DNA from 3 places in the Ureibacillus sp. 179-F W5.1 NHS genome. Region 2 is predicted to be linked to each of the others. Evidence: riboswitches for the same ligand, from Rfam matches in the RefSeq annotation. Region 2 holds a riboswitch; each other region holds the start of a gene.
The links. A riboswitch is a leader RNA that binds a small molecule or an ion and turns the genes downstream of it on or off. The one in region 2 is predicted to bind S-adenosylmethionine.
Positions count from the first base shown of each region.

Region 1 (3,970 bases), on a different contig from region 2:
CAGTTCAGACCTTTTTTCAAGTGTCTTTCTTATAGGGTACATTTTAATTTGTGCTGACTTTATTGTTAAATGGGAAGATTAAGATACTTTTTTCAAAATGCTTTTAGGAAACTTATTCATAATGATATTCATAAGCAACTTTTCTTCAGCTGTAAAGGCTGGTAAACCGATTGTACGGTATACAAGTTGAAATTGACCATATTCTAAATACCACTCTTTTGCCGGCAACTCTATATGTTGCTGACCGTATTCTTTATACGTCTCATAAACCTCTTTTATTATATATGGATTTTCAATGAAATTCGCCTTTTCCTCCGAAAATGCACTATGCCCATAATGCTCATTCCACAATGACTCTACTTCAGCTAATAAATATTGCAATGCATCGGCATTAACAAACTGTTTTCTTTCATTTAATTCGTATATAAAAAAAGCTGCAACATTTTGAGCACTATAAATATTTCCCATTTAACAACACTCCTTGAATGAAAATTTACTAACCTCGTATAAGAAAACTAAAGTGGCAACGTGTATCGGTTCTTATTAAACCAAGTATAATAAGCAATCTTTATAATGTCAATAAAACAAATAAAATTACTAGGTTTTAAAAAATCAACAGCCCCATGAATGGCATAAATAGCGAAAACGACTTTCACCAATGAATGCTAATTGTCGTTTTCATCATCAACTTTTATAATGCAGCGTTTGTTTCCGTTACCCCTTCAACCGCTTTTGATAATGCTTGATCCAAATCTGCAATAATATCTTCAACAGCTTCTAGGCCGACTGATAGGCGAATGAGCTCTTCTGAAACGCCGGCAACCTTTAACTCTTCAGGTGATAATTGTTGATGAGTAGTTGATGCTGGATGGATAATTAATGATTTTGCATCCCCTACATTTGCCACGTGGGAAAATAATTGAACGTTATCGATTACTTTACTTCCCACTTCTCGTCCACCTTTAATGCCAAATGTAAGCATTGATCCGTAGCCGTTTTTCAAATATTTTTTCGCTAATGAATGCGATGGGAAATTTTCTTTCCCTGGATAGTTTACGTATTCCACGAATGGGTGGCTTTCAAGATATTCCGCAACTTTTAATGCATTTTCACCATGCTTTGTATAACGCAAATGAAGCGTTTCTAACCCTTGTAGGAAGTTAAATGCACTATCAGCACTTAATGTTGGACCAAAGTCACGTAATAATTGAACACGAAGCTTTGTGGCAAATGCAGCCGTAGCCGTGTCAATTCCATAACGTAAACCATGGTAAGACTCATCTGGCTCTGTGAATCCTGGGAATCGACCTTGTGTCCAATCGAATTTACCAGCATCAACAACAACGCCTCCGATTGTCGTTCCATGACCGCCAATCCATTTCGTTGCTGAATGGACAACAACATCCGCGCCAAACTCAATCGGGTTACATCCGTATGGGGATGGGAATGTATTATCGATGATTAACGGAAGACCATGCGCATGAGCAATTTCCGCTATTCTCTCAATATCTAAAATGTTTAAACTAGGGTTCCCAACTGTTTCTGCATAAATTGCCTTTGTCTTATCTGTAATAGCAGCCTCAAAGTTTACTGGGTCCCTTTCATCTACAAAGGTTGTTGTAATTCCATAACGCGGTAAAGTATTTGCGAATAAATTATACGTGCCGCCGTATAATGAACCAGCTGATACGATTTCATCTCCTGCACCAGCTATGTTTAAAATAGAAAAGGCAATGGCAGCAGCACCAGATGATAATGCAACAGCTGCAGTTCCCCCTTCTAGTAAAGCAACTCGTTGCTCAAAAACGTCTACAGTTGGATTCATGATGCGAGAATAAATGTTTCCTGGTTGTTCTAGTGCGAACAATTGGCGTGCATGCTCCGTATTTTCAAAAGCATAGGCCGTTGTTCGGTAAATTGGTACTGCAATTGCTCCTGTTACAGGGTCTGGTTTTTGACCGCCATGAAGCAATTGGGTTTCCGGACGTTGTTGTGACATGTTTCTTCCTCCTAATATAGTATCGATGGGCGATCTTAGTATGAGGAGGACCTTTTGGAAAAACAAAAAGCCCTCTTCTAAAGAAGAGGGCTGCAAGCTGCAATTTTTCCTCCCCTTATCTTTCAGATCTAATCAAAATCTGTAGGAATTAGCACCTTTGCGTATTCACGCTGGTTGCTGGGCATCATAGGGCCTAGTCCCTCCGCCTCTCTGGATAAAGGTATTTGATTCATGTTCCATCGTTGAATTCACTATAAATCATAGTGATTTACTTGTCAATAATCTTTTTTAATTTTTCGAAACTTCTTATAGAATCATAGAGTATACTATAAATACATCTTTATGGAAAGGAGCCTTTTGTTTTTGTTATATCCTATCATTCTCGTCCTTATATTCGGTTATTTCATTGGTTGTTTACATGGATCCAATGTGGCTAAACTTTTATCGGGCGTTAACTTAAAAGAAGTTGGCCATGGTAATGCAGGTGCATCAAACGCAACGTTATCCCTTGGATGGAAGTATGGGGTTCTTGTTGCTTTAATAGATATCGGAAAAGGTGTATTGGCAGTTGTTTTACTTCGAGTCATTTTAACGAATTTTACCAATTTTTCGAGTGGCCAAATTTCAATTTTACTTTATTTAATCGGAGCTGCCGTTATACTCGGGCACAACTTCCCGGTTCATATGAAATTTCGAGGCGGAAAAGGAACAGCATCTCTAATTGGCATTTTCATTGCACTCGATTGGAAATTCGGTTTAATGGCTGTTCTTGCCCTTGTTGTTACTTCCCTACTAACGAATTACCTAATTATTGGCGTATTTGTTTTGTATATCTTTTTTGGCGTAACTGCGCTACTAATCGAGCCAACGATTTGGCCATTTTTAATCGCCCTTACTCTATTCTTAATTGCTCTGTATCTCCATGTGGAAAATGTAAAGCGATTACGTATCGGGTCGGAACCAAAAATTACATCCGCCTTTAAGAAAAACTAAACAGATTCCCATTAGTAGTGAAGGTTCCCCTTTTGTAAATCATGTTAAAATATACTAATATAGCCCTAAAGAGTATTTTCTCTTTAGGGCTATATGTTATAAGAGGAAATACATATTTAAAAGGGGAGGAAAAGGAAATGTCAGCAAAGGATTTATTACGTAGTCATTCATCTGTTCGAAAATATACAGGTGAACAAATACCGAAAGAAACGGTAATCGACTTAATTCAAACTGCACAAATGGCTGCGAGCTCACATTTTGTACAAGCATATAGCGTCATTTGGGTGACAGATGAAGAAAAGAAACAAAAGCTTGGTGAGCTGTCTAATAATGAGTTCCAATTTAAAACAGCAGGCGCTGCATTTTTATTCTGCGTCGATTTTAAACGTCTACAAGTTGCTGGACAAAAACATGGAGTCGACATTGTGGCAGATAGTGCGGAAAATGTAATAGTCGGTGTGGCGGATGTTGGCATTTTTGCCCAAAATTTCGTTATTGCTGCTGAAGATGCTGGTTATGGCATTTGTTATATTGGTGGCGCTCGAAACAATCCAAAAGAAATTAGTGAACTATTCAATTTACCGGACTATGTTTTCCCATTGTTTGCTATGACGATCGGAACTCCGACAAAACGTAACGAAACAAAACCACGTCTTCCAGTTGAAGCGATTTTACATGAAAATGATTATAACGCGGAAAAATACGATACGTTACTAGATGAATACGATGCAACGATGGAAAACTATTATGCAAGCCGTAGTTCGAATCAAAAAATGTCTAATTGGACAAAACAAATGGCTGATTTCTTAGTTGAACAAAGAAGACCGTTCATTAAAGAATTTTTAGCTTCAAAAGGTTTCAATTGGAAATAAATAAACCTTTTTATTAACCAAATTAAAAACCTGACAGATCTAAAGAAATTTGTGGACTTACCCCTGTCAAGTAGACAACTTTAAAAAGACTAAGCAGCCATCTGGT
Region 1 covers NZ_JBIQFG010000080.1:71-4,040, forward strand. Annotated here, with positions in the region: gene ACH0B5_RS17685 (hypothetical protein) at 79-468, opposite strand; gene ACH0B5_RS17690 (O-acetylhomoserine aminocarboxypropyltransferase/cysteine synthase family protein) at 692-1,999, opposite strand; SAM riboswitch class I at 2,112-2,220, opposite strand; gene ACH0B5_RS17695 (glycerol-3-phosphate acyltransferase) at 2,363-2,992, shown strand; gene nfsA (oxygen-insensitive NADPH nitroreductase) at 3,130-3,864, shown strand; gene ACH0B5_RS17705 (IS3 family transposase) at 3,954-3,970, opposite strand, start outside.
Region 1: it holds a riboswitch for S-adenosylmethionine, as region 2 does, so the genes downstream of both, ACH0B5_RS17690 (O-acetylhomoserine aminocarboxypropyltransferase/cysteine synthase family protein) here and metA (homoserine O-acetyltransferase MetA) in region 2, are expected to answer to the same signal.

Region 2 (13,331 bases):
ATTGTTGTTGTCGTTGATAAATGACAACATTCGGTTTTGGTAATTCAATTTTAATCAAAGTCATTTCACGTCCTTCATTTGTATAGAGTTTTATGCTACCATAAATGCCAAGCAATTGCTATAAAGGAAAATGTTCTTTCACTATATTTCAACATTATTATCACCCAATGTGCCAACTGTTATTATTGTTAAAAATAGAAGGAAATACGTTATAATAAATTTGAGGTGAAAGAAATGTTTGTAAGTGAAAAACAAATTGAAATACGGTATGCAGAAACAGATCAGATGGGTGTTGTATACCATGCAAATTATTTAGTTTGGATGGAAATCGGACGTACCCAATTAGTAAATGATATTGGCTTTAATTATGCCGGACTTGAAGAACAAGGATACATATCTCCTGTATTAGATTTATCCATTCAATATAAAAAAGCAATGCGTTATGGACAAGTTGCAACGGTTCGTACATGGGTTGAGTCCCATTCAAAATTAAAAACGATTTATGGCTATGAAATTTTGCATGAAGACGGTTCTGTTGCTGCAACGGCTACTTCACTTCATACATTAGTGAAAAAAGATAGTTTTAGACCTTATCCATTAAGTAAAGTAGACCCAGAGTGGGATGCCAAATATTTAGAAATTGCCAAAGTAAATAATTAAATGGAAAAGATCAGGCTAGCCAAAAGCTAGTCTGTTTTATTTTTACCAAATTTCAAATTATTTTTGTCCGTCTACCACGATTCCTTGAATGTTGATATAATAATCTTTATGAGCAAAAAAAGAAAGACTGAAAGGAGGTGTGTTCATGGTACAACAAATGGGAGCAATGGAGACAATTAAATGTTTTATTTTGTTAACGAATACTGCCAGAGAAGCTTTGAAACAACATTTCCAGGATGAACACGCCTTCTTTAAATTGCAGCATGGCTTCGACGTATATATTGAAAAACAATCAGTGGAACAGACGACATTAAATTTAACTTTCTTTTTTGATAATAAACGGAACGAAAAATTAACAAAAAAATTTGGTGATCGTGTAGTTATCATCGACTGTGCCTTTGACTTAAAAAATGGGCTCGTTGCAAAAAGTTTTAGAACACGGGGAAGAAATACACCGGTTAAAACGAATCGAAGACAAAAAATGCGCATTCATTTTGTGCCATCCCGTATTAGCGGTCATACATACTCCGATAAATTTATTTCGACAATTGCAGAACTTCCCGTTGCTCAAGAACGGTTTGATTATGTAAATAAACGAATTTCCAGTTGGGAAGGGTACTTAAAGGTTTTATATAAAAATGCTTCTATTGATGATATTGACGCTACCTTTCATTCCCTTCAATATAGTCAAGACTTTTCGAAAGTAACGATACGATGTAACGGCATTGACGATAAACAATGGAAACAACTAAAAGGCTTAAGTGCATATGTCAAAGGTTATCCTAGAGAAATTGGAGAAGTTATAAAAGTTCACCAACAATCGAGGACGATTGATATTGAATTAAACGCAAAAGTTGCTAAACTTGCCCGCACTAATGACTTTGACTTTACAAGTGAATACATTACATTTAGTAATGCTTCAACGAAATCCCAATTGAACCGACTTTTAAAAGGATTTGAACATTTAAAGGAAGGATTAGCCGCCAATCCAAATCTCGAAAATATTTTATTTGAAGATACTCCGAAAATCGCGGAACGTAAAAAAGATATTTCATTAGAATTCCATAATCCTTTAAATGAATATCAACGAGAAGCCGTTAGTGGAGCAATGTCAGCCGAAGACTTATATGTTATTCAAGGTCCTCCAGGAACAGGGAAGACGACGGTTATTTCAGAAATTTGCTATCAAAACGCAAAGGCTGGTTTAAAAACGTTAATTGCATCTCAGTCGAATCTAGCTGTTGATAATGCCCTTAGTCGATTATTAAACAATAAGGATATCCGTATTTTACGCTATGGCCGTACTGAAAGTATTGAAGAAGACGGTAAAAAATTTATAGAAGAAAATGTTGCTGATTATTGGAAAAAGCAAACTTACGAAGCTATTACGAAGGAAATTGAAGATCACCAACTAAAAGAAAAGCAATTGAAGAATGATATTACCCAATACGAGAAGGAAATTGAATCTTTAAAGCAAAAAGAGAGTCAATTACAAGAGGATATCGCAAAAAAGGAAGCTGCTGAAAAAGAGCTTAAAATTGTAACAGAAGAAATCGGTCAGCTGAAGAAACAAATTATCCCTCTGAAAAAAGAACGAGAAAAGACTGAACAAGCATTGGAAAAGCTTAGCGCTTCCAATGAACGCATTTCAGAAAAGATCAATGAACTAAATCATTCATTAGTTACCATTGGAACAAACGAATCGATTGATGAACAACTGTTTGAAGCGCAAGAAAAATTGAAAAAAAGTAAGCAACTTCTAGAATATATTCAAGTAACCCAACAACTCATGGAAATAGAGTTGCAGCTTGCAAATGTTCAGAAGGAATTGGAAGGTATTGAAAGCAGTTCCGATACGATTAATTCCATTATCGAATCCGTTGAATCGATGAAAAAAATACATGAAATTGAATCTTTCATTGAAGATCAAAACATTCACCGTGGATATGTATTAAATCAACTGTTTCATGACCTGGATAAAATTCATGAACAACTTTTACCTTTTAAATCTTTAAAGGAAATTACAATCCGTTTAGATAAGGCAATTGAATATAGTAAAACATCCCTCGGTATTGAAGGACAGATGAATCCTTTACCAAATAATCATCATTACTCCTTACAAGAAATCGAGGAGTTTTTAACGAAATTGAGCTATGCTTTTGCCCAAAAGAAAATAACGAGAGAAAATGGAGCCCGATCAATCCAAGGCCTCTATTTAAGAAAGCAATATTTAAATCAGTTAGTTCTTCGTTATAGAGCACTTGTAGATGAGTCCCTTCTAGTTTTTAGTAAAATAAAAGAAGAAGTATGTGATCAGCTTAAGCAAAGGGAAGGAGCAGATCAATCTTCTTTAAACCTTTTAAAAGCAAAAGAACAAAACTTATTACAATCTCAAGAGAAGTATAAAGAACAACTAAACACTTTCGAGTCTATCATTCAAGAGGATGACATTATCCCTTCTATCGAGGAAATTCATACGATTTGTGAAGCATTGGAAAATGAAATGCAAATATTATTGGAAAACAAAGAAAAAACATCCATTCTTGAAGAACAGTTATCAAAAAAACAACAGGAATTAGAAAGTGTTCAAAAGGAAATGACAAGTGGCCAAACATTATTAAAACAATTTATTTCCCAGTTAAAAGAACTAAACTCGAAGGGATTACAGCTTGAAAAGAAATATGAACAACTTGAACAATTGACAAAACAACATCCGGAACTTGAACTGGAAAAAACAAAATCCAAAATGGAGTCAATTACGGTAGAAATTGATAAAGTCCATAAGAAAATTGAGATGCTTCCGATTGCTCAAAAAATGCAGCTTCAATGGAAAACATTATTAGAGCAAGCTACGGAACATGACTTAGATGAAATACGAAAACTTTATGTTAAACATGCAAATGTCATTGGTACAACATGTGTTGCTTCTGCCAACAAAGAGTTTATGGACAATTATCCGATTTTCGATGTTGTGATTATCGATGAAGTATCAAAAGCAACTCCGCCAGAATTATTGTTACCGATGTTAAAAGGGAAAAAGGTGATTCTAGTAGGCGATCATCACCAGTTACCACCACTAATTGGGGATGATACATTTGAAGAAACATTAGAAACGGTTTTAAAAGAAAGCGACACCTTTGAGGAAAAACGAGAATTAGAAAAATTACTAGAGGAGTCTTTATTCGAACGTCTATATAAAAACTTGCCTGCAACGAATAAAAAAATGTTAGCCATTCAATACCGGATGCATGAAAATATTATGCAAACAATCGCTCCATTTTATAAAAATGGCAATGATTCATTGAAATGCGGGCTATCTGATTCAGATGTATTACGGGATCATAAATTAGAAGGTCCATCTATAAAACGAACGGATCATTTACTATGGATTGATATTCCGAATAGACATCCGTATTTTGAAGAACGGATGAAGGAAGGTTCAAGTCTATATAATGAAGCTGAATTAGAAGTTGTTCGTACTATGTTGCTTGAACTAAATGAAGCGACTGCAAAAGCTAAATCGGAAGGATTAATAGCCCAAGATGAATTAAAATCTGTAGGGGTAATTAGTTTTTATGCTGAACAAGTAAAGCGGATTAACCGACTCATTGAACATGAGTTGAACATTCCTCATTTACATATTCGTACAGGTTCAGTCGATAAATTCCAAGGTATGGAAATGGACGTCATTTTAGTAAGCATGGTTCGTAACAACGATCATAAACACGGCGATATTGGATTTGCGAAGGACTACCGGCGACTGAACGTAGCCCTTTCCCGAGCTCGTGAGTTACTCGTATTAATCGGTAGTATAGAGATGTTTACGAATCGTCCTAAAAAGGAAGAAACGAGAAGCATGTACCGAAACTTGCATCAAATTGTCCAATCACAAAATGGTTACCGAAATCATGACGAATTACTAATTACAACGTAGTAAGGTGGATTTATGGAATTACTTTCATTACAACAATCATTATCTACTCAACTTTTAAAGAAATCGAATATCTCCATTTTGAAGACGGATACTTGGAGTGTACCTGTTCACAGTGTAAATATTACATATAAACCGATATCCCGTACAAAAATGGATATTTTAATGAAAATGATTCTTCAATCCGTTGCGAACAACGCCTTTGAAAATGCAGAACAGCTAAGTGAAATTCTTCTTGTAGAACAACTCTTCATACAAGATTTGTTATCTAAAATGCAAAAAACTGGATTAATTACGAAGGTGGATTCCCATTATCAACAAACGGAAAAGGGACAAAAACAATTACAAAGCGGTGTTTTTGAAGAAGAACAGGATATAAAAACGATAGAATTGCTTTATAGCCCATCCCACCATTTATTTTTAAATGGAGATATTGAAGAAGTACTAGAATATGAAGATTTTCCAGAGCAACTGTATCGATATCATAAACAAGAAGAGGAATTATCGATACAAAACGAACAGGTGATAAAGGGAATTCAAGCATTTGAACAACCCGATTTAGACGATAATGGGGAAAATTTGTCCGTAACCCCATCGATTGATTCTATCGAAGATATCCAAATTAATGATATTCCCTGTATTGAGTTTATTTTATACGACGAAGAACAGGATCATTTCACCGTACGCGTTTGGAATACATTAATTGATAATTGGGATGAAAAGCTCGAACAGGTGATATTCCAAAAAGAACAATCAACTTGGCGGGAAAATTATTTACAGAAAAATAATTAATGAATATTGCAAATATTAGCTTTACGTGATAGTATTATTTTAATTTCATCAATCTTATCAAGAGAAGCAGAGGGACATGGCCCAATGAAGCTTCAGCAACCTCTAACAACCGGTTAGAAAGGTGCTAATTCCAGCAAGACAATTTGTCTTGGGAGATAAGAGTGCGCGTATATAAAATTGTACCCTCTCATTCTCACGCTGGAATGAGGGGGTTTTTATTTATCTTCTCTTTTTAAGATGAAATGAAAGTTAAGAAATGGGGGAACAAAAAATGCCTATTAATATACCAAAGAGTTTGCCTGCTGGAGAAATATTGCGCAAAGAGAAAATTTTCGTTATGGAAGAAGACCGCGCACAAACACAACAAATTCGACCTTTGAACATTTTAGTTTGTAACTTGATGCCAGAAAAAGAGAAAACGGAGTTACAACTATTACGTTTACTCGGAAATACACCTTTACAAACAAATGTTACTTTTCTCAATACCGCTACATACTTATCTAAAAATGTTTCAAAATCTCATTTAGATACTTTCTACAAAACATTCAACGAGATTAAACATCGTCGTTTTGACGGGATGATTATTACGGGAGCACCCGTCGAACGAATGGAATTTGAAGACGTACACTATTGGAATGAAATAACAGAAATAATGGATTGGGCAAAAATCAATGTAACGTCTTGTATGTATATTTGTTGGGGAGCCCAAGCAGCACTTTATCACCATTTTGGTATCGGAAAATTCGAACTTCCTAAAAAATGTTCAGGAATTTATTCCCATGTCATTACCGATTTAACAGTAGATTTAGTTCGAGGGTTTAGTGACGAATATGTAGCGCCCCATTCCCGACACACTTCCGTATCCATCGAGGATGTACGCAACTGTCCTGAACTTCGGTTATTAAGCTTTTCGGAGGAAGCGGGTCCATTTATTATCCAATCTAAGGATACAAAACACATCATGATTACTGGCCACTTAGAATATGATGCTACTACTTTAGCAGATGAATATAAGCGAGATGTGGAGAAAGGTGAACCGGTAGAATTACCGGTCAATTACTTCCCAAATAACGATCCAAATAAAACACCAAAAAATACTTGGCGTGCCCATTCCCATTTACTTTTCTATAACTGGTTAAACTATTACGTTTACCAAGAAACTCCATATGATTGGCATTTTGTTGATGATATGATTGAATTTCACATTTAATAAGATAATGAAAACGGATGTTATGAAACCGATAAAAGGTTTACATCCGTTTTTTTATTTTGACTTAAAATTCAACAATTGAAAAATTTTCAATCATTTTAGTGAACGATTTCTCGTTTCAAAATGTCTAATAAGTATAGGGGGGAAATGAATGGAACAAATCGAATTGGCGAAAAAAGCAATCGCTGGAGATGAAACGGCCTTACTTCAAATTTTAAAACAAGAAGAAAGCACCCATTACCGAATCGCTTTTAGTTATTTAAAAAATGAACATGACTCCCTTGAAGCCATCCAAGAATTTACATTTTGCTGTTTTCGTAAAATACATACAGTAAAGCAAGCAGAATTTCTAAACACATGGCTCATTCGAGTGTTATTAAATGTATGTTCAGATATTCAAAAGAAAAAAAGGCGCTATGAATTAAGAAACGATGTAGCGGAAGGGACTTTCCAAAATGATGATAATCATCTTGAACTTTCTGAAGCTATTTCAAAACTAACTCCAAAACAGCAACAACTCATTTATTTAAAATATTTTTGTGATTTAAAAAATAAAGAGATTGCAAAGGAAATGCACATTTCTGAAGGAACTGTAAAATCGAGGCTACATACTGCATTAAAAAAACTACGATTTTTATTTAGTGAGGGGGGACAGTCATGAACGAAAAGGATTTCGACAAGTTAAAGGAAGAGTTAACGAATATTGTAGTACCTACAGAAAAATTAGCTTCTATGCGACATAACGGATATGCAAAATATAAAAAAAGACAAAAACGAAATCGTCTCTTCTTCAAACAAGTTGCTTTAATAGCCGTTGTAGTCATTATATTTGTTAGTTCCATACGTGTCTCACCAGCTTTTGCAAATGCTGTTGCTAAAATTCCTGGCTTTGCACCCCTTGTTGAAATGCTAACAAAAGATAAAGGTTTAAAAGATATTGTGGATAACGAATACTTTGAAGAACTAAATATTGTACAAACGAAAAACAACATTACACTCACGATTCTCGGTACAATTGCTGATGAAACAGGTATTGTTATTTTTTACGAATTGGAAGCACCTTTCAATATTTCAAATTTAGAGACAAAAGAATTTCAATTAAGTCAAAATGGGGAAGTAATCAATGGTTCCTCGACTTCTGGCTGGCCTTATACAGAACCTACTAAAACCATTCAAGGAAAACTTGAAGTTATTGCAACATCGAAAATCGATTATTCCAAGCCGGATTTTGAAATTTATTTGAAATTTGATGATACAAAGGAAACTTCTTTCACGATCCCATTCACGTTAACAAAACCAATTCAACCGTCTAAAGTTTACGATGTGAACAAACCGTTAAAGATCGACGGTCAAACCATCTATGTACAATCATTAACGATTTCCCCATTAAGAGCAGAATTGAAATTAAAGGTGAACAGCCAAAATACAATGCAAATTTTACAAATCGATCATTTGAAAGTATTAGATGAAAAGGGCGAAGAGTGGGGTAAAGTTCAAGATGGACTTGTCGGACTTGGAAGTTTTCGAGAAGAAACCAATAGTATCTTTATTCAAAGTAACTACTTTAGAAAACCAAACAAAATAACCCTAGTATTAGATCAAATTGAAGCTTTACCAAAGGGAGAAGACTATGTTGAAATTGATTTCCTTCGTCAAAAAATAGTAAAAGTCCCGCCAATTGATGACTTCGATTTAAAGATTCTTGATTCAAACTCCATTGAAGTCACTTATAAATCAAAAGAAGACCATCATGTTCAACTGTTTAGTGACGTGATAGATGCTGAAGGTAATCAATTTTATCATAACAGTTTTAGCGTTTATGAAAATCATAATCGTTTTACAGAAAGTTCCTATCATTTCGATTTAAAAGGTGCTGTTAATCCTGTACAAATTTATTTCTTTAGTTATCCTCACTATTTGGAAGGTTCAACCAAAGTAGAAATTCCATTAACAGAATAATTTTAAAACCCACCGAGCAGTGGGTTTTTCTTTTACATAAATGAATAGGTTAGAAATTTTAAGAAAAAATAGTAGAGAAGGAAGGTGGAACTTTGAGTGAACAAATGAATTATGGAGAAGATTATAAATTCATCCCTGTAACTTCTGTAATGAGTGGATTGGGACAAGAAGTAACTCCAGATATCTACTCTTTAACAATCCAAGTCGTTAATCTTTGTATGGTCGGTAACACAAACCATTCCCAAGCATGGACATTAATCGATGCGGGAATGCCTAAGTCAGCTGAAAAGATTATTCATGAAGCAGAAAATCGATTTGGCGCTGATGCCCGTCCAAATGCTATTGTTTTAACTCATGGTCATTTTGATCACGTCGGGGCCATTATTGAATTGATTGAACATTGGGATGTACCCGTATATGCCCATGAACTGGAAATTCCCTATTTAACAGGGGTTAAAAGCTACCCTGAACCTGATTCAACGGTAGAGGGTGGATTGGTTGCAAAAATGTCTCCTTATTTCCCTAATGAACCGATTAATTTAGGAAGCCATGTTAAGCCCTTGCCTTCAGATGGTACCGTTCCATCCATGTTAGAATGGCAATGGATTCATACACCTGGCCATTCACCAGGGCATGTATCGTTTTATCGACAATCTGATGGTGCATTAATTGCTGGTGATGCATTTGTCACAGTGAAACAGGAATCCTTATTTAAAACCCTCGTTCAAGATCAAGAAATAAGCGGACCTCCCCGATATTTTACGACCGATTGGCAACAAGCTTGGGATTCTGTGAAAACATTAAGTGATTTAAAACCTCAAATTGCCATTACCGGTCATGGCATGCCTATGAAAGGTCAAGAATTAACAGAAAATTTAACGAAGTTAGCTATCGATTTCGATGTCATCGCTATCCCCAAACATGGCCGTTATGTGGACGGCTCCCAAAATTAACTAATTTTAATTCAGGATGTTTGTTTTCATAACAAACATCCTTTTATTCTTTTCATGAATGAATATAACAACTGCTCGTCTAATATTATGAGTTAAATAATAAAAGGGAGGTTCCATTCGTATATCCATTCTCTTACTGAACTTTAATTGTGAATGATCAATGAAAGGATTAAGTTCTCACATTAAAATTTTAAGCGCTTTCAAAATTATTACCTAGTTGAAGGAAAGGAGTTGGATTTAATTAACTTAACGTTATCGAATTGAAGACAAGTGTATTGAGAAAGATGAGGTGAATAGTTATGTGGAGTTTAATTATTATTATCCTTTCGTTAATTTTATTAGTCGTTCTGGCAATGCGCGGATTTACTATTATTATCATTGCACCTGTTGTTAGTTTATTTGTCATGATTATGAATAATATGCCGATATTAGAAACTTTCCAAAACGCCTACATGAGCGGCTTTACAAATTATGTGAAAAATTACTTCCTAATTTTCTTATTTGCTGCGATGTTCGGTAAGTTTATGGAAGAGTCGGGTGCAGCTCGAACAATTGCTGAATATTTACTTAAACTGTAAGGGCGAAAAAGTAAGTTACGAGTTTTAGTGACAATTATGTTCATTTGCTCTCTTTTAACTTACGGTGGGGTTAGCTTATTCGTAGTTATCTTTGCAATTTTACCAATTGCTAAACCTATTTTTAAAGAAATGGATATTCCATGGCACTTATTTATTGCTGCCTTCTTCCCAGGAATAGCAACTTTCACAATGACGATGCTACCTGGAACGCCCGCTATTCAAAATATTATTCCAATCTCTTATTTATATACTACCGTTACTTCCGGTGCTTTAATCGGGATTGTTACAACTATTGTCATTATCCCAATCCTTATCTGGTACTTAAATTTCGCATTAAAACGGGCCGAAAAACGCGGTGAAACTTATTTAAATATGAAAAACCTTGAAGAAGCTGAAAATGAACTGGCAAAAGATAAGTATGCCAATAAAAAACTACCAAATATCGTGTTAAGTTTAATTCCACCAGCTTTATTACTTATCCTTTTAAATTTATTTAAACTTGAAGTGCTTTACACATTAATGATTACGGTTGTTGCAAGCGCCATCATCTTTTGGAAGTATATTGACAAGAAAAAACAGGTGGTTAACATTGGCGCAACAAATGCTGTCTTACCTATTATTAACACATCTGCTGATGTAGGGTATGGGACAGTAATTGCAGCTACTTCCGGTTTTGTTGTTTTTCAAGATATTGTGACAAATATTCCTGGTAATCCTTTAATCTCTTTATTATTTCCACTAACTTATTAGCTGGTATTACTGGTTCTAGCTCAGGCGGTTTAGCGATTGCGATGGAAACTTTAACGGATCTTTATTTAAAATTAGGGGTTAATCCTGATGCCTTCCATCGAATTAGCGCAATTGCTTCTGGTGGATTAGATGCACTTCCGCATAACGGAGTTGTTATTACCACTTTAATTGTAGCTGGTTTAACCCATAAAGATGCTTATAAACATATTTTTGCAACTTCTGTCGTTATACCTTTAATTGCTGCAATCCCTGGTCTACTTGTCGCTATTATGTTCTATTAAGATCGTTGGAGGTTTGTAGAATGAAGAATATCGGTGTAATTGGTGCAGGTACGATGGGTTTTGGAATATCCTTTTATTTCGCTATTCATGGTATTCCTACACACGTTGTTGATATATCAAATATAGAATTAGAAAATGCAAAAGAAAAATTGAAAACCTATTATCGACTTTTTAAAGAAAATGGATTTCCTCTTCCATTTAGCGAAAAGGAAACGACATCTTTCTTATCCTTTTCTACTGAACTAAATCATCTAAAAGATGCGGATGTAATTATTGAAAGTGCATCAGAAAATCTATCATTAAAACAAGAATTATTTAAACAATTAGATAGTATCGCAAAAGAAGAAGCTATATTAGCTTCAAATACTTCCAGTTTGAAATTATCCGATATCGCCATATACGTAGAAAAACATCGTAACCGATTATTGTTAACCCATTTCTTTAACCCAGCACAGATCGTCCCATTAGTAGAACTACTCCCATTAGAAGAAACGTCCACACAGGTCGTAAATGACATGAAAACATTTTTTGAATCCATCAATAAAACACCTATTATCATCAAGCGCGAAGTACCTGGTCTAGCTGCCAATCGAATGCAAGTCGCTCTAGCTCGTGAAGCGTTATCCCTGTTAGAAGATGGTGTCCTGTCAAAGGAAGATTTAGAGAAAACTTTATATGATGGTCCAGGTTTTCGGTTTGCTGCAAGTGGACTACTAAAAATTATCGATTTTGGTGGATTAGACGTTTGGTCATCAGTGTTACAAAACCTGCAAAAAGAAATCGAATCTGAAGTAAGGGAATTTACCATTATAAAAGATTTAGTGGAAAATAACGCGCTAGGTGTTAAAAGGGGAAAAGGATTTTTTGAATATCCGAACAAAGGATTTGACGAATTTGTCCTTCAACGTGACTCAGAATTATTAAAACATTTGATCAATACTCATTATAACCGATGAAATAGGGAATGTGACCCGTTATAAATTAATAGGACAAGCCCATCTATTAAGAAAAGCAATTTTCCTTAATTTTATTAACCGATTAGCCGATTGTCTCAGTCGGCTCTTTTCATATGTTAATTATTATTTTACGAGTGGAAGAGGGGAAACGATGAAACAAAAAGTTTTAGTAGATCCACGTCATTTAATCTCGCTATTTAAAGACGGTCAAAAAATTTTAGCAGGCGGATTTGGTATTTCCGGCACTCCTTTAACGATTATCGATATGATTGCAGAATCAAAGGTAAAAGGATTACATGTTGTCAGCAATAATTTAGGGGACTATGGAATGGGGCTTCACCAACTATTTATTCGAGGCCAAATTGAAAAGGCAATTGGATCCTTTTTTACGATCAATCGTGAGGCAGTAGTTGCTTGGTCAAAAGGGGAATTAGCTATCGACTTGTTACCTCAAGGAACTTTAGCAGAAGCCATTCGTTGTGGTGGGGCAGGGATTGGTGGATTTTATACGAAAACAGGGGTTGGAACAGAATTAGCAAAGGGAAAAGTAGAGCGAGTTATTGATGGGGAACGTTATATTTTTGAAAAAGCAATAAAGGGTGATATCGCGATTATCCGTGCCAAAAAAGCAGACAAATTAGGCAACCTCGTTTATCATATGACAGCCCGAAACTTTAACCCTATGATGGCTACTGCAGCAAATATTGTCATAGCAGAAGTCGATGAAATTGTAGAAATAGGTGAAATTGATCCGGAACAGATTGTTACACCCCATGTATACGTTGATTATATTATCCAAACCGCTTACAAGAAGGAAGGAAATCAATATGTCAAACAATGATGTACGTTACAAAATCGCAAAACGTATTGCACAAGAATTAGAAGATGGGCAAGTTGTCAACTTAGGAGTTGGTATTCCAACATTAGTCAACGCTTTTATCGAAAAGAAAGAAGTCTATTTACAAGCTGAAAATGGTCTATTAGGAATTGGGCCACCACCAACTATTGATCAATTAGACATCGATTTAATTAATGCGAGCAAAGAACCTGTAACGATTGCAAAAGGTGCTTCTTTTTTTAACAGTGCTGATTCCTTCGCTATGATTCGTGGCGGACATGTGGACGTTGCGGTTTTAGGAATTTTACAAGTTGACACTACTGGTCAAATTGCGAATTGGGCAGTACCGAACCAGCCCATCCTTGGTGTAGGAGGCGCTATGGATTTAGTAATTGGCGCTAAAAAAGTAATTGGAGCAGCAAC
Region 2 covers NZ_JBIQFG010000005.1:69,489-82,819, reverse strand. Annotated here, with positions in the region: gene ACH0B5_RS04280 (nucleotide excision repair endonuclease) at 1-58, opposite strand, end outside; gene ACH0B5_RS04275 (acyl-CoA thioesterase) at 235-660, shown strand; gene ACH0B5_RS04270 (DEAD/DEAH box helicase) at 806-4,594, shown strand; gene ACH0B5_RS04265 (hypothetical protein) at 4,607-5,383, shown strand; SAM riboswitch class I at 5,435-5,545, shown strand; gene metA (homoserine O-acetyltransferase MetA) at 5,655-6,593, shown strand; gene ACH0B5_RS04255 (sigma-70 family RNA polymerase sigma factor) at 6,745-7,254, shown strand; gene ACH0B5_RS04250 (DUF4179 domain-containing protein) at 7,251-8,552, shown strand; gene ACH0B5_RS04245 (MBL fold metallo-hydrolase) at 8,645-9,505, shown strand; gene ACH0B5_RS04240 (GntT/GntP/DsdX family permease) at 9,805-10,083, shown strand; gene ACH0B5_RS04235 (hypothetical protein) at 10,111-10,833, shown strand; gene ACH0B5_RS04230 (hypothetical protein) at 10,875-11,114, shown strand; gene ACH0B5_RS04225 (3-hydroxyacyl-CoA dehydrogenase family protein) at 11,135-12,070, shown strand; gene ACH0B5_RS04220 (CoA transferase subunit A) at 12,222-12,911, shown strand; gene ACH0B5_RS04215 (3-oxoacid CoA-transferase subunit B) at 12,898-13,331, shown strand, end outside.

Region 3 (6,702 bases), on a different contig from region 2:
TAAAATGAATCGGATAAGCAGCACGAGTATTTTCCGTTAATGTTACATCATCATAATCAGGAATACGAGTTTCTGGGTCAATTACAACATTTTCTAAAACGGAACCAAAGCGGATTGCGTTATAAATTTCCGGTTCTTTTTCAGCGGAAAGGTTAACCGTTTTTGCATAACAACCACCTTCGATGTTAAATACGCCATTGTCTGACCATCCATGTTCATCGTCACCAATTAACTTGCGATTGCTATCAGCAGATAAAGTTGTTTTACCTGTACCAGATAAACCGAAGAATAACGCTACATCACCAGCTTCACCAACGTTTGCTGAACAGTGCATTGACAGGATATCACGTTCTGGTAATAGGTAGTTCATAATACCGAAAATAGATTTTTTCATTTCACCAGCGTACTCAGTACCACCAATTAAAATGACTTTCTTTTCTAAAGATACAATAATGAATGTTTCGGAAGTAGTACCATCTACTGCTGGATCTGCCTTAAAGGTAGGAGCTGAAACAATTGTAAATTCAGCCACATGAGAAGCTAACTCATCTTTTGTTGGACGGATGAATAATTGATGACAGAATAGATTGTGCCATGCATATTCATTAATTACTTGGATTGGAAGTTGTGATTCTTTATCAGCTCCTGCAAACCCTTTGAATACAAATAGCTCATCTTTTTCTTTTAAATAGTTTACAACTTTAACGTAAAGGTTATCAAACACTTCAGCAGAAATCGGACGGTTTACATTACCCCAGTCGATTTTGTCTTTTGTGCTTTCTTCTTCTACAATATATTTATCTTTAGGAGAACGGCCAGTATATTTACCTGTTTCAGCACGTAAAGCGCCATCTACAGTTAATGTTGCCTCTCCACGTTCGGTAGCTTTTTCCACTAATTGTGGTACTGAAAGTTGAACATTTATATTTTCTCCGTTTAATAATTCCTTCAGTTCATTTGCAATTTCTACTGAATTCATCGATTAAATACCATCCTTTTTTAAGAATTCCCACTTGCATTGGGAGGGTTGATTAATTTCAAAAATAGTATAACACATTGATTTAAATAATCTATACTAATTCCTGAAAATTATTTTATAATTTTAAAACATTTCATGATTTAGGTAAAATCCATTGACAATTAAAGTTACTTTACGTAAGATGTTGTGTTGAACGGATACTCTTATCCCGAGCTGGTGGAGGGTCAAGGCCCTATGAAGCCCGGCAACCTGCATTTTCATTTTATAATGCGATGGTGCCAACCTGATGCAAGGGGATACCCTTGAACGATAAGAGTGAAAGGTAATGTAATGAAACGACAATTCCTTTTACTCATGCAAAAGTACTTGAGTAGAGGAATTTTTTTTTTCAATTTAGAACACAATGAAAAGGATAGTTTAACTACCTATTTTATATGTGCCTTTCTAAATCCATGTATCAAATTACGAATAAGTGAATTTCACTTGCCATAACTTTTGATGCCACTCGATAAAAACTAGATTTCAAAAATGTTCTACAATACATTTTATACGAAATCTAACACAAAAGGTAGCTAAAAATTGTTCAGAACATGTTTTTGTACATATTTCATTATACAATTACTGTCCTTTTTAACTATCTTTAAAAAGATGGAAAATTTAAGCTAAACAAAAAATATCATTGTGACGGCTTGAAGTACTAATCTTTATAAGTGGGCTAAACATGGGTAATAGAGTACCGTATCAACAACGAGGAAAGAGTCTCGCTATAAACTTAGGAGGAAATCAAATGACAAACCGTCGACTGTTTACATCAGAAAGTGTAACAGAAGGGCATCCGGATAAAATTTGTGATCAAATTTCCGATGCTATTTTAGATGCAATCATTTCTGAAGACCCAAATGCACGTGTAGCTTGCGAAACAACGGTAACAACTGGATTAGTGTTAGTTGCCGGGGAAATTACAACATCTACATATGTTGATATTCAAAGTGTTGTTCGCAATACTGTTGCGGAAATTGGCTATACACGTGGGAAATATGGATTCGATGCAGAAAATTTAGCAGTATTAACTGCTATCGGAGAACAATCTCCTGATATTGCGTTAGGTGTAGATCAAGCTTTAGAAGCACGTGAAGGATCTATGACTGATGAAGATATCGAAGCAATTGGTGCTGGTGACCAAGGTTTAATGTTTGGATTTGCATGTAACGAAACGCCAGAATTAATGCCATTACCAATAAGCTTAGCTCATAAATTAGCTCGCCGTTTAACGGAAGTTCGGAAATCAAAGGAAATTCCATATTTACGTCCCGATGGTAAAACTCAAGTTACAGTAGAATACGATGAAAACAATCATCCAATTCGGATTGATACGATTGTTATTTCTACTCAACATGATGAAGATGTAACATTGGAACAAATTCAACAAGACTTAAAAGAAAAAGTAATTAATGAAGTTGTTCCTTCTGATTTAATCGACTATGAAACAAAATACTTCATTAACCCGACAGGACGTTTTGTTATCGGTGGTCCTAAAGGGGATGCTGGTTTAACAGGACGTAAAATTATTGTCGATACGTATGGTGGTTATGCTCGTCACGGTGGCGGGGCATTCTCAGGTAAGGATCCTACGAAAGTAGACCGTTCTGCCGCATATGCTGCAAGATATGTAGCGAAAAATATCGTAGCAGCTGGTCTTGCAGAGCGTGCTGAAGTTCAATTAGCATATGCCATCGGTGTAGCTCGACCTGTTTCAATATCAGTGGATACGTTTGGTACAGGTAAAGTAGAAGAAAATAAATTAGTAGAATGGGTAAGTGAATTGTTTGATCTACGCCCAGCTGGCATTATTAAAATGCTTGATCTACGTCGTCCAATGTATAAACAAACGGCTGCTTATGGTCATTTTGGTCGCACAGATTTAGATGTCCCATGGGAAAACACTGATATCGCTCAAAAATTAAGAGAAAAGGCCGGACTTTAATTTTCTACATGAAAGAAAATTAGGCTGATTCATAGATAACAAGAAAAAATCTGCGAGATTTCTAAGGTGGTTTTTCCCACTTCAATAGAAATTAAGCAGATTTTTTTTTATTTCGGAATGAATATGTAAAAGAAAAATTAATGGAAGAAAAATTTAAATAATGTTTTAAGCATCCTTTTTACAATAGATAAAATGTATAAAACAATTAAGGAAAAAGCGAATATAAAAACATACAGAAGGATTTTTTGAAAAAACAAAATTAGTTGGTCGCTCCCTATTTCATCTAATGCAATCGATATGATGAGGGGAGTTAAAAATACGATGACCGGTGCAGTAAAAATAATAAGGCTGATTAGTAACCATTCAGATCCCTTTATAAGACGTATTACGAAGCACCCCTTCTTTATTTATATGAACAAAAAATAGAGGTAATACTTCGAAGATTTTAATAAAAAGAGTGTAACATGAAAGTTTACACTCACTTAAGAACATTATTTTTGAATTGATTTGTAGTATTGTCCCTTTTCAACGTATTCTCGGATAATGCGGTCCATATCTTCTCTATCTTCTGGGGTAACCATACGAACTACTTTTGCTGGTCTACCCATTGCTAAAGAATTAGGTGGAATTTTTTTACCCGGTGGTACTAAACTACCAGCACCGATAAATGCACCCTCTCCTATCTCAGCACCGTCTAATATAATGGATCCCATCCCAATTAATGCTCGTTTACGAATCACGCAGCTATGTAATGTTACTTGGTGGCCAACTGTTACTTCGTCTTCTATGATTAAAGGATTGTTCGGGCTTTGATGCAAACAACTTAAATCTTGAATGCTACAGCGTTTCCCGATTATAGTAGCTGATACATCCCCACGAATTACCGTATTAAACCAAATGGACGTCTCTTCACCAATTGTGACATCACCAGTAATTACGGCATTATCGGCAATAAATACAGATGGGTCTATTTTAGGATTTTTATTTTTAAATGGATAAATCATCGAAAAATACCTCGTTTCTAAGTATGATATATTATTATCGTATCAAATAAATAAAAGTATGGAAAATAATAATTGGTATATATATCCACAACTGAATAAGTAATGGGCAGGAGGGTGCGTTATGTGGAAATGGGAAGCAGATGGACAAGCAAAGGCAGTAGTCGTTATCATACATAGCGTTTTTGAACATCATCGTTGGTATGCTTGGTTAATTGAAAAACTTCGCTTAGAAGGTTATCACATTGTTATGGGAGATTTGCCAGGCCATGGCGAACATTTAAAATATTCAAAGGTTCATGACGAAACGATTGAAGAGTATTTAGATTATATTAAAAAGTTAATGGAAAGTGCTTTAACATATCAGTTGCCGGTTTTTATTATTGGTCATGGATTAGGTGGAACATTAGCTATTAGATTTTTAAAGAAGAATACAGTGGAATGTGCAGGTCTTATTTTAGCTTCGCCTTGGCTTCATTTAAAGAAAACGGCTAATTTACTTACGAATGCAATTACAAGTTTAGGAACTATAGCATCGAACAAAAAAATCTCGTTGAAGTTCGATAAAAATATGTTAACTAGAAATTTAGACGGCTACAATGAAATGGTTGATTATTTACCATATCATTCCAATGTAACGGTAAGATGGTTTAAAGATATCCATAATTTAATGAAAAATATGACGGCAGAACAGGAAGGGACATTAGCATTACCCATTTTGTTAATGGTTGCTAAAGAAGATAAAATTACTGATCCTCAGCCTGCAAGAAAATGGTTATTTAATCAAATGTCGTCGGAAATTCAATATAAAGAATGGCCGAACAGTTATCATAACTTATATCATGATTATGAACGGGAAGAAGTATTTACGTATGAGAAGGACTTTATCAATAATGTTATTCGTTCGTTAGGATACATTATTAAATAAAATGACATTTAAAGAAAAGAACTATCCATGAAATTCCTTTCGTTGGATAGTCTTTTTTTATGCGAATTCCAAATAGTAGAATAATGAAAATGAATACAATAAATTATCTTAATATTCTAACGTTTTATTTTTATAGTAATAGATAAAAATTTTTATTGAATTGAGGTTTTAATTTATGTAATATAAAGAATATTCTAAATAATAAATGAAAATGAGGTGCATCCATGATTGAGGAGATTGTTACGTGGTTAAACGATATGTTATGGGGTCCAGTAATGATTTATGGTATTTTAATCGTCGGACTACTGTTCTCCATCTTAACGAAATTTGTTCAAGTCCGAAAAATTAAGGATATGTTTGTCCTAATGTTTACAGGAGAAAAATCGGAAGCGGGTATTTCGTCATTCCAAGCTCTATCAATAGCATTATCCGGTCGAGTTGGTACGGGTAATATTGTAGGTACAGCTACAGCTATTGCTTTTGGTGGACCAGGTGCTGTATTTTGGATGTGGGTAACGGCATTTATTGGAGCATCAACTGCATATGTGGAATCAACATTAGCTCAAATTTATAAAGAAAAGAAAAATGGTGTTTACCGAGGAGGTCCAGCCTTTTATTTAGAAAAAGGTACAGGTCAGCGTTGGTTTGGGATTGTCTTTGCAATAGCTGCCATTTTAGCAGTAGCTATTTTAATGCCTGGGGTACAATCAAATGCGATTACTAGTGCGGTAAATAATGCTTTTGGTGTTGAACCGTGGATTACTGGTTTAATTGTTGTAGCGATATTAGCATTTATTATTTTAGGTGGCGTGAAACGTATTGCAAACGCAGCTCAAATTATCGTTCCTTTTATGGCTGTTGCCTATATTTTATTAGCCATTATTGTAATCATAATGAATATTTCCCTTGTTCCAGATGTATTTGCCCTTATTATTCGTAGCGCATTTAATGTTGATGCGACCTTTGGCGGGATGATTGGTGCAGCGATCGCGTGGGGTGTAAAACGTGCAGTTTATTCGAATGAAGCAGGACAAGGTACAGGACCACACTCTGCAGCAGCAGCTGAAGTATCCCACCCAGCTAAGCAAGGTTTAGTACAAGCGGCTTCTATTTATATTGATACATTATTCGTATGTTCAGCAACAGCATTAATGATATTGTTTATGGGTACATATAACACAAATGTAGGAGATGCTAATGGGGAATTAGTAGTTGAAAATGTAGCAGGGGCTACTTATTCAGAATTCACACAATTAGCCGTAAATAAAGCATTCCCTGCCTTAAATGATTTTGGTTCGATGTTTGTGGCCATTGCGCTGTTCTTCTTTGCCTTTACTACAATTATGGCCTATTATTATATTGCTGAAACGAATGTGGCGTACTTATTCACCCAGAAAAGGGAACAATTCTTTACTTGGGTCTTAAAATTTGTCCTCATCATTTCCACTTTCTATGGGGCAATCCGTACATCGGATTTAGCTTGGAAATTTGGCGATTTAGGATTAGGTTTAATGGTTTGGATTAATGTAATCGGAATACTCATATTAATGAAACCAGCTATGTTAGCGTTGAAAGATTACGAGCAACAGAAAAAAGAGGGGAAAGATCCAGTATTTGACCCTATTAAACTAGGAATTAAAAACGCAACCTTCTGGGAGAATTATAAAAAAGATAAATAAAATAAAAAGAGCGGGCAAAGGTAAAATGTACCCTATAAGAAAGACACTTGAAAAAAGGTCTCTCTTATAGGGTACTTTTATTTATGGCTCTATAATATTTGTTGGGGTTTAAAAAAATTTCATAAATAAAA
Region 3 covers NZ_JBIQFG010000072.1:712-7,413, forward strand. Annotated here, with positions in the region: gene pckA (phosphoenolpyruvate carboxykinase (ATP)) at 1-979, opposite strand, end outside; SAM riboswitch class I at 1,180-1,295, shown strand; gene metK (methionine adenosyltransferase) at 1,767-2,963, shown strand; gene ACH0B5_RS17460 (gamma carbonic anhydrase) at 3,455-3,967, opposite strand; gene ACH0B5_RS17465 (alpha/beta hydrolase) at 4,089-4,892, shown strand; gene ACH0B5_RS17470 (alanine/glycine:cation symporter family protein) at 5,117-6,571, shown strand.
Region 3: it holds a riboswitch for S-adenosylmethionine, as region 2 does, so the genes downstream of both, metK (methionine adenosyltransferase) here and metA (homoserine O-acetyltransferase MetA) in region 2, are expected to answer to the same signal.